2 regions of the Pseudoalteromonas sp. SiA1 genome follow, and region 2 is predicted to be linked to the other one. Evidence: predicted binding sites of a transcription regulator. Region 2 holds the regulator's gene; the other holds the start of a gene.
What was found. Region 2 encodes sigma-54, which starts transcription at its own class of promoters, with help from an activator protein. Its sites were predicted from a motif close to GTTGGCACGNNNNTNGNNT; they were not measured.
Positions count from the first base shown of each region.

Region 1: a site for sigma-54 is predicted at 1,943-1,961, ahead of KK487_RS13740 (BON domain-containing protein). Genes of this name have one in related genera too.

Region 1 covers NZ_CP076084.1:2,964,975-2,969,177, reverse strand. Annotated here, with positions in the region: gene suhB (inositol-1-monophosphatase) at 1-318, opposite strand, end outside; gene KK487_RS13750 (VOC family protein) at 555-971, shown strand; gene KK487_RS13745 (LiaF domain-containing protein) at 1,018-1,683, opposite strand; gene KK487_RS13740 (BON domain-containing protein) at 1,997-2,566, shown strand; gene KK487_RS13735 (YqaE/Pmp3 family membrane protein) at 2,631-2,789, shown strand; tRNA gene KK487_RS13730 (tRNA-Ile) at 3,067-3,143, shown strand; gene KK487_RS13725 (methyl-accepting chemotaxis protein) at 3,404-4,203, shown strand, end outside.
Region 2 covers NZ_CP076084.1:426,687-430,889, reverse strand. Annotated here, with positions in the region: gene lptB (LPS export ABC transporter ATP-binding protein) at 1-697, shown strand, start outside; gene KK487_RS01990 (RNA polymerase factor sigma-54) at 1,032-2,531, shown strand; gene hpf (ribosome hibernation promoting factor) at 2,558-2,845, shown strand; gene ptsN (PTS IIA-like nitrogen regulatory protein PtsN) at 2,850-3,302, shown strand; gene rapZ (RNase adapter RapZ) at 3,322-4,164, shown strand; gene KK487_RS01970 (HPr family phosphocarrier protein) at 4,184-4,203, shown strand, end outside.

The DNA of each region.
Region 1 (4,203 bases), 820 kb from region 2:
TTTAAGTGCAATAGATACTGCGAAATGAGGGATACCCTTGATGAAGTTAGTTGTGCCATCAAGTGGGTCAACAATCCATTGGTAATCAGCATCCTTACCTTTGTGTTCGCCTAACTCTTCACCAACGATGCAGTGATCAGGGTAAGAACGTAAAATAGTGTCACGAATTACGGCTTCGGCTTCTTTATCAATGTTCGTAACTAAATCATTAGTGCCTTTTTGTTGCACTTCAACTTTTGATAAGTCTTCACTTGCACGAAGAATAAGCTTGCCTGCGTTACGCGCAGCGCGAACCGCAATGTTTAACATTGGATGCATGGTATTACCTTTGGGTTGTAAAAGAACGTTTATATATTTAAGCCGGCGTATTTTAGCGGTTTTTGCCATAAAGTAAACCATAAAGCCTAAATACTTGTGAGTGTTTTTTGTACAGCCATGATCTTTCAATATATTTATCGGAATAAAAACAGACAATAAATTTGTAAATTAGCGCTTTACCTAAAGTTAGCTTGAGGTTTTATGATGTTCTATATTCAATTAATAGGAAGAAAGTTATGAAATTAGAACACGTAAATTTAGTTGTTAGTGACATAAACGCCATGCTTAAGTTTTACCAAGCAGCGTTTCCCTATTGGTCAATTAGAAGTGAGGGGGAAGGAACTTGGTATGGTAAAGCAAGGCGCTGGGTACATTTTGGTGATAACGATCAATATATTGCTATAAGCGATCACGGTGAAGGGAAAAACCGCAACCTATCAGGACATCAAATTGGTTTGGCACACTTTGCCTATGTAACCAATAACTTAAATGCAGTAATAGCGCGCCTAAAACATGCGGGCTTTGCAATAAGTAAAGAAGGTGCTGTAAATCCATTTAGAAAAAACATTTATTATATTGACCCTGCAGGGTTTGAAGTTGAGTTTGTAGAGTACATGAGTGATGTACCTAGTGAGCGAAATAACGACTTATAATATGAATGAAGCCAACGATTATGGCTTCATTCAATGTTTAGCATATTTAATAATGTTTACCATTTATGCCAAGTTGAGTTTTTAGATCATTTGCAAAGCTAATAAATTTTTCTTTAATAGTGCGCTTAACTTTAATTTCCACAGAGCCCAAAACAGTTTTTCCTTCAATGTGAATCGTTGGCCCTTGGCGCTTATTAAGTGACACTGTTTTATTTTCAAAACTGCCTAAAATACAAAACATTTTAGAAACTACATTAACGTGCTCTGGTACATATATTTCTTCGCTGCCAAAGTAACAATTAACGTGAATAGTGACATGTTGATGGGTAAAAATAGCATCCGTAAAATCAAGATTGATTGACCCCATGTAGTTTTCTATATAAATGTTTTGAGGAACTACCCATTGGCCGCTTCGTTCACTCGAACCAAGAATGCTTCTTAATGTAAGTGGCTCTTCATCAGTCTCATGCTGCGCGCTATAATTAGGTGCAAACTGAGAGTGCTTTTGCGCCTTATATTGTTGGTCAGTATTTAAGGTTAAATCTTCAACGAGATCCATAAGTGCTTTATTGTCACTCGCTGCCATGGCGTCGTCTAAGCGCCTTTCAAATGCTTCTACAGAAATAACACCATGGCTGTAGTTATAAATGAGCTGATCAATCACTTGCTCACGAACTTGCTCAATAGGGCGGTCTTCAATTTTAACAGACATTTAAATTATCCTTTTATGATTGCTGGTTATTTCAAAGCAAGCCTTATACCAAATATTAAATTGTTTAAATTCAGTGGTTTATGATTTTGGGTTTTTGATTCTTTATTATATTAACGAAAGATTAACCAAATATACAATTATTTAGTAAGTTTCGCTATTCGAGAAACTTTTACGCAATAGTCTGTAAATGTTTACTTAGTAGGTTTAAGCCAATATCTACTATTTTAAATTAACCTATTGAAATTAAAGGTTAAAAAATGTTGGCCCGATGCTCGCATTAGCTTAAGTGTCTTTAATCAAAAGGAGAACGATTATGAAAACATTTAATAAGTCTATGATTGCAGCCCTAGTATTAGGAACAACCGCAATGGGCGCTCAGGCAAGCAGTTGGGAAAACGAAAGCAAAGATGCTTGGATTGATGGGAAAGCAGAAACAGTATTGCTTATGAACACCAATCTAAATAACTTTGATATCAACACGGACGTAAAAAACGGCAAGGTAATGCTAACAGGTAAAGTAAACAGCGAAGTAGATAAAGAGCTTGCTGAAGAACTCGTACTAAGCCTAGATGGTGTAACTGACGTTGAAAACAGTCTAACTGTGGTAAAAAACACCGACATGAAGAAGCATGATTCTAAAATGATGGGTAACGACACTGAAAGTGATTTAACAGATGCTAAAATCACTACAGTGATCACAACACGTTACTTATTTGATTCTGAAGTAGGTGGTACAGACATTGATGTTGATACCGATAATGGTGTGGTAACTCTTAAAGGTACAGTTGAGTCTGATGCTGAAAAGCAATTAGCGATGGAAATTGCTAAAAACGCTGAAGATGTTCGCAAGGTAGTTGATGAATTAACTGTTATTGCAGAATAATACACTATACTAAAGCCCAGCCCTGCTGGGCTTTTTGCTTTGCTAACATTATAAGGATTAAATTATGGATATCATTAGAATTATTTTTTCTATTTTATTACCACCACTGGGTGTGTTTTTACAGGTAGGACTAGGGATGCATTTTTGGTTAAATATTTTGCTAACTTTGCTCGGCTATTTCCCTGGATTAATTCATGCGATTTACATTATTGCCAAAAAATAATGTAGCAGCATAGCAGGACATTTAATACTGAGTTGCTAAGTGCTCCCAAAGGTATGTGTATTAGTTACTCAGGCTGCTATTAATAAATGGATTTGTTTTACAAAACTCATCACTAACAAAACCTCAAAGCTTACTATTTGAGCAGTTAGCCCCTTGATTGTTAAAATAAAGCTTTTTGCTAGTGACAAGCCCCTAAAAACTTTTTATACTGCAACCCGCTTTAGTCGCTCTGTGGCTAAACGCTTCAAAAATTAACTGCTTACAGTTATACAAAGATGGCCCCTTAGCTCAGTTGGTTAGAGCACACGACTCATAATCGTTAGGTCCCCAGTTCGAGTCTGGGAGGGGCCACCACTTTTCAAAGCTTTCCAAGTAAATAGAAACTCACCTTCCTAGTTTATAAAACTTCATTTCTATTACTTCTATTGTATTTTTATCAGCGCACTGATTTTTTTATTAATTTTATTGAATACATTGCAATAAACACAGTTGAATCTACTATTAAAGTGTTATGGGATTTTATTATAAAAATCTTTATTTTGTGACCTTTAATGTCGCTACTATTAATTGTGTGCAGTATATAAAATACCGCTTTGTTACCCCTTAGGTGCTCTATGTTATTAAAACGAAAAGTATACCTCAGCCTTATTTTGGCTGTTGTTGCTCCTTTAGCAATATCTACTCTAATATTTTCAAATAGTATTCGCTCAAATACAGAAGACAAACTAGCCAAAGTAGATTTACCAACAGCGCTCAGTGAAGTGAAAAGCCAAATCGAATTAGAGTTATCGACTCCTATTATTGTTGGCAAAGAAATAGCGCAAAACTTATTTGTGCAACAATGGATGAATAATAATGAAGATGCGCAAAGCCGAGGTAAATTCATTGATTACCTCAAACATATAAAAAATAAAAACCAAGCCAGTAACGCATACATTATTTCTAAAAACTCCCGCAATTATTACACCGATGAAGGTATTTCTAGGCAAATAGACAGTAGTGATACTTGGTTTGATGCTTTTTTAGCATCGGATAGACCATTTGAAGTAGCACTCGACATAGATAAAGGTAGCTCTGAGGTGATGGTATTTATTAATTATGCCATTGAGCTTGATGGGCAACGACAAGGAATTGCCGGAATAGGCCGTTCGCTCGATTCTATGGTGGATCTCATAAGTGAATATAGAATAGGAGAGGGCGGCATTGTTTATTTGGTCTCTGGTAGTGGCGAGATTATGCTGCATGGTAATAAAACTAAAATTGGGCAATCTGTTGACTTGGCGCCGATTAAAAATGGGGCAATTCAAAGTAAAGTAATTGATGGTGATGACTATGTTGTCTCAAGTACGCCAGTAAATTCATTAGGTTGGCATCTAGTCGCTGAAATTCCCCAAGAGCAATTATATGGCGCAAT
Region 2 (4,203 bases):
TAAAAGCTACAAAGGTCGTGAAGTTGTAAAAAACGTTGGCCTAGAGGTTGAAGCTGGCAGTATTGTGGGGTTACTTGGCCCTAATGGTGCAGGTAAAACCACCACTTTTTATATGATTGTAGGCCTTGTCCCTAGCGATAAAGGCAAAATATCAATTGATGATAAAGATATTACTTTATTACCGATGCACAGCCGAGCGCGTTTAGGGATTGGTTATTTACCGCAAGAGTCGTCTATTTTTAGAAAGCTGACTGTTTATCAAAACTTAATGGCTATCTTAGAAACACGTAAAGAATTAAATAAACAACAACGCGAAGATACCTTAAATAATTTACTTGATGAATTTAGCATTCAGCATATCCGCGATAGTCAAGGTATGGCTTTATCAGGTGGTGAACGTCGCCGCGTTGAAATTGCTCGCGCGTTAGCAGCAAACCCTAAATTTATCCTTTTAGACGAACCCTTTGCGGGGGTTGATCCTATCTCAGTATTAGATATTAAAAAGATCATAGAGCATCTTAAAAACCGTGGCATTGGCGTACTTATTACAGACCATAACGTGCGCGAAACACTTGATGTTTGTGAAAAAGCCTACATAGTTTCTCATGGGGAGTTAATTGCATCAGGCACTCCTGAATACGTATTAAACGATAAAACAGTACGCGATGTTTATTTGGGCGAGCAGTTCAAGCTCTAATATGTGTGTTATTCCACTAAGCATCTGCTAAGATTAATTATACTTAGGTCTGTTGACCTTTCAAGGTTGAATTTGCAGCAGTCTGTTTGGTATTTAGGCAAGGCAGAGCCTATGTGGTGTGGTATTCCCCATAAATAGGCGATAACGCAGCATCAATGCCAAACAGGCGCTGCCCTTCGGGTTCTGCCTAGGGACGATTTACTCTTTGTTGCTCGGTTTTGACTTAGCCCACTAGGTTACAAACCTCGCGCCGCAATTAAACCGCCCCTAGTTTGAACAAATTTTAATCCGTAAAGGTCAACAGACCGTAATTTAAAAGGATTGTTAGAGATACATGAGGCAATCATTACAGCTGCGCATGGGCCAGCAACTTACAATGACTCCACAGTTGCAACAAGCAATTCGCTTATTGCAACTCAGTACATTGGATCTCCAGCAAGAAATTCAAGAAGCGCTCGATAGCAACCCCTTGCTTGAAGTTGAAGAACACGATTACAGCGAAGACACTGCAGGTAAAAACGAACAAAAAGCCGATAACGATGACTTAACGCTAAGTGCCTCAGCTGACGATAAACCTAGCGAGTATGAGCAAGATAGCGGCGAAGCAATGACCAAAGACACCATTAGCGATGATATGGCTATGGATGTTACTTGGGATGAATATATGAGCGCTGCGCCTGCCTCTTCATCGGGCCCAATGCCAGAAGATGAATCTATTTATCAAGGCTCTTCGACTGAAACGCTGCATGAGTATTTAATGTGGCAACTTCAACTGACGCCGTTTAGTCCTACCGATGAAGCGATAGCTATTGCAATTGTAGAAGCTGTGGACGATTCAGGGATTCTAACCCTTAGCTGTGAAGAAATATTAGAAAGCTTTAACCAAGAAAACGACGGCGAAGATGAAGTTGAACTTGACGAAATAGAAGCGGTACTAAAGCGTATTCAACTATTTGATCCAGTGGGAATAGCCGCGCGTAGTTTACAAGAGTGCTTGTGTATTCAGCTAAATCAATTTGATAAAGACACACCTTTTTTAAACGAAACAAAAATGATCTTAACCGATCATATTGATTTACTTGCTGCACGTGACTATCGCACGTTAATGAAAAAAACAAAGCTTAAAGAAGATGAGCTTAAAGAAATCATGACGTTGATTCATACGCTCAGCCCAAAACCGGCAGACACTATTGTTAGAGAAGAGTCTGAATACGTTATTCCTGATGTGTCGGTTAAGAAAGTTAAAGGTCGTTGGGTAGTTGAATTAAACCCAGATAGCATGCCTAAGATCAGAGTAAATAGCCAATATGCAGCTATGTCGCGTACGGTTAAATCAAGTGGTGATAGCCAGTTTATTCGCTCGCACTTACAAGAGGCTAAATGGTTTATAAAAAGCTTAGAAAGTAGGAATGACACGCTACTTAAAGTAACCAACTGTATTGTGCAGCAGCAACAGGCCTTTTTTGAACACGGTCCTGAGGCTATGAAGCCTATGGTGCTTAACGATGTGGCTGAAATGGTGGAAATGCATGAGTCGACTATATCGCGTGTTACTACGCAAAAATACATGCATACACCACGTGGCATTTTTGAGCTTAAATATTTCTTTTCAAGCCATGTAAGTACTGAAAATGGTGGCGAATGTTCATCAACAGCAATACGTGCATTAATTAAAAAATTAATCGCTGCAGAAAACTCAGCTAAACCATTGAGTGATAGTAAAATTGCAGATATATTGGCAGAGCAAGGAATTAAAGTAGCGAGGAGAACCATTGCAAAATATCGCGAATCTCTAGCTATTCCCCCGTCTAATCAACGTAAAAGTTTGATTTAAGGCGTACAACAAAGAGGAAAATGTTTATGCAACTGAATTTAACTGGTCGCCATGTAGATATTACCGACTCGCTTAGAGACTACGTAAATAGTAAATTTTCGAAGTTACAGAGGCACACTGATCACATAACGAATGTGCACGTTATTCTCGATGTAGAAAAACTAAACCAAAAAGCTGAAGCAACCGTTCATGTTAGTGGCGCTGAGATTTTTGCCTCTACTGAGCATCAAGATATGTATGCCGCTATAGACTCGCTCATTGACAAGCTAGATCGTCAAGTAATTAAACACAAAGAGAAACTTGCTCGACACTAACACTATGAAACTAAGCTCACTTATCTGTCAGGACTGCAGTAAAGCTGCGGTCCTTTTTAATAGTAAAAAAAGAATTTTAGAATTTATCAGTGAATTGGCTCACAATAAGCTGCCCTATTTAACACAACAAGATATTCTTAATGCATTAACTGCAAGAGAAAAGCTTGGAAGTACAGGCATTGGCCGAGGCATTGCTATTCCACATGGTCGCATGAGTGGAGCTCAAGAGCCCCTTGCTTTGATTTTAGTGAGCGAAACAGCTATTAATTTTGATGCGATTGATAACCGGCCGGTTGACATTTTTGTCGCGTTAATTGTTCCCGATGGCGATAATCAGCAGCATTTGAAGACGCTAGCCACGATTGCTGATAAGCTCAATGATAAAGAATTTTGTAAACAGTTACGCGCCGCCAAATCGGATAGCGAACTATATCAGGTTATCGTCAGTCAATCGTAGTAACAAAGAAAGGTGATAAATGGAATTAATAATTATAAGCGGTCGTTCAGGCTCAGGTAAATCTGTGGCGTTACGCGTTGTGGAAGACTTAGGTTATTATTGTGTAGACAATATTCCTCTTAATTTATTACCATCATTAGTGCGCAGTGTTTCCGACAGTTATAATAAAATTGCCGTGAGTGTTGATGTACGTAACCTACCTAAAGAGCAACAGCAGTTTAATGAAATCATTGAATATTTACCTGGTTTTACTAAACCAACGGTATTTTATTTAGACAGTGACGATCAAACATTAATAAAACGTTTTTCAGAAACGCGACGTCTCCACCCTTTATCTATTGATTCTTTGCCGCTTGATTTAGCCATAAAAAAAGAAAAACAACTACTTGATGTATTGATTAACCGTGCTGATTATATGATTGATACCACGGATTTAAGTGTGCATCAGCTTGCTGAGTCTATTCGTGAAAAAATACTCGGAAAAAAAGATAAACAACTGATCATTACCTTTGAGTCATTTGGTTTTAAACACGGCATCCCTAAAGAAGCAGATTACGTATTCGATGCCCGATTTTTACCAAACCCGCATTGGGAGCCTGAACTTAAGCCACTTACAGGGCTGGACCAACCAGTAAAAGACTACCTAGCAAGTCACAGTATAGTGCAAAAATTTACATGGCAAATTCAAACATTTGTGCAAACATGGCTGCCGCATTTAGAACGAAATAACCGCAGCTACTTAACCATTGCAATTGGCTGTACCGGTGGGCAACACCGCTCTGTTTATTTAGCGCAAACCATTGGCGAAAGCTTTGCAATGAGCCATCCTAATGTAAAAATTCGCCACCGAGAACAAGAATAATACCGAGTGAGAACATGCAATGCGCTTAGAAAATACATT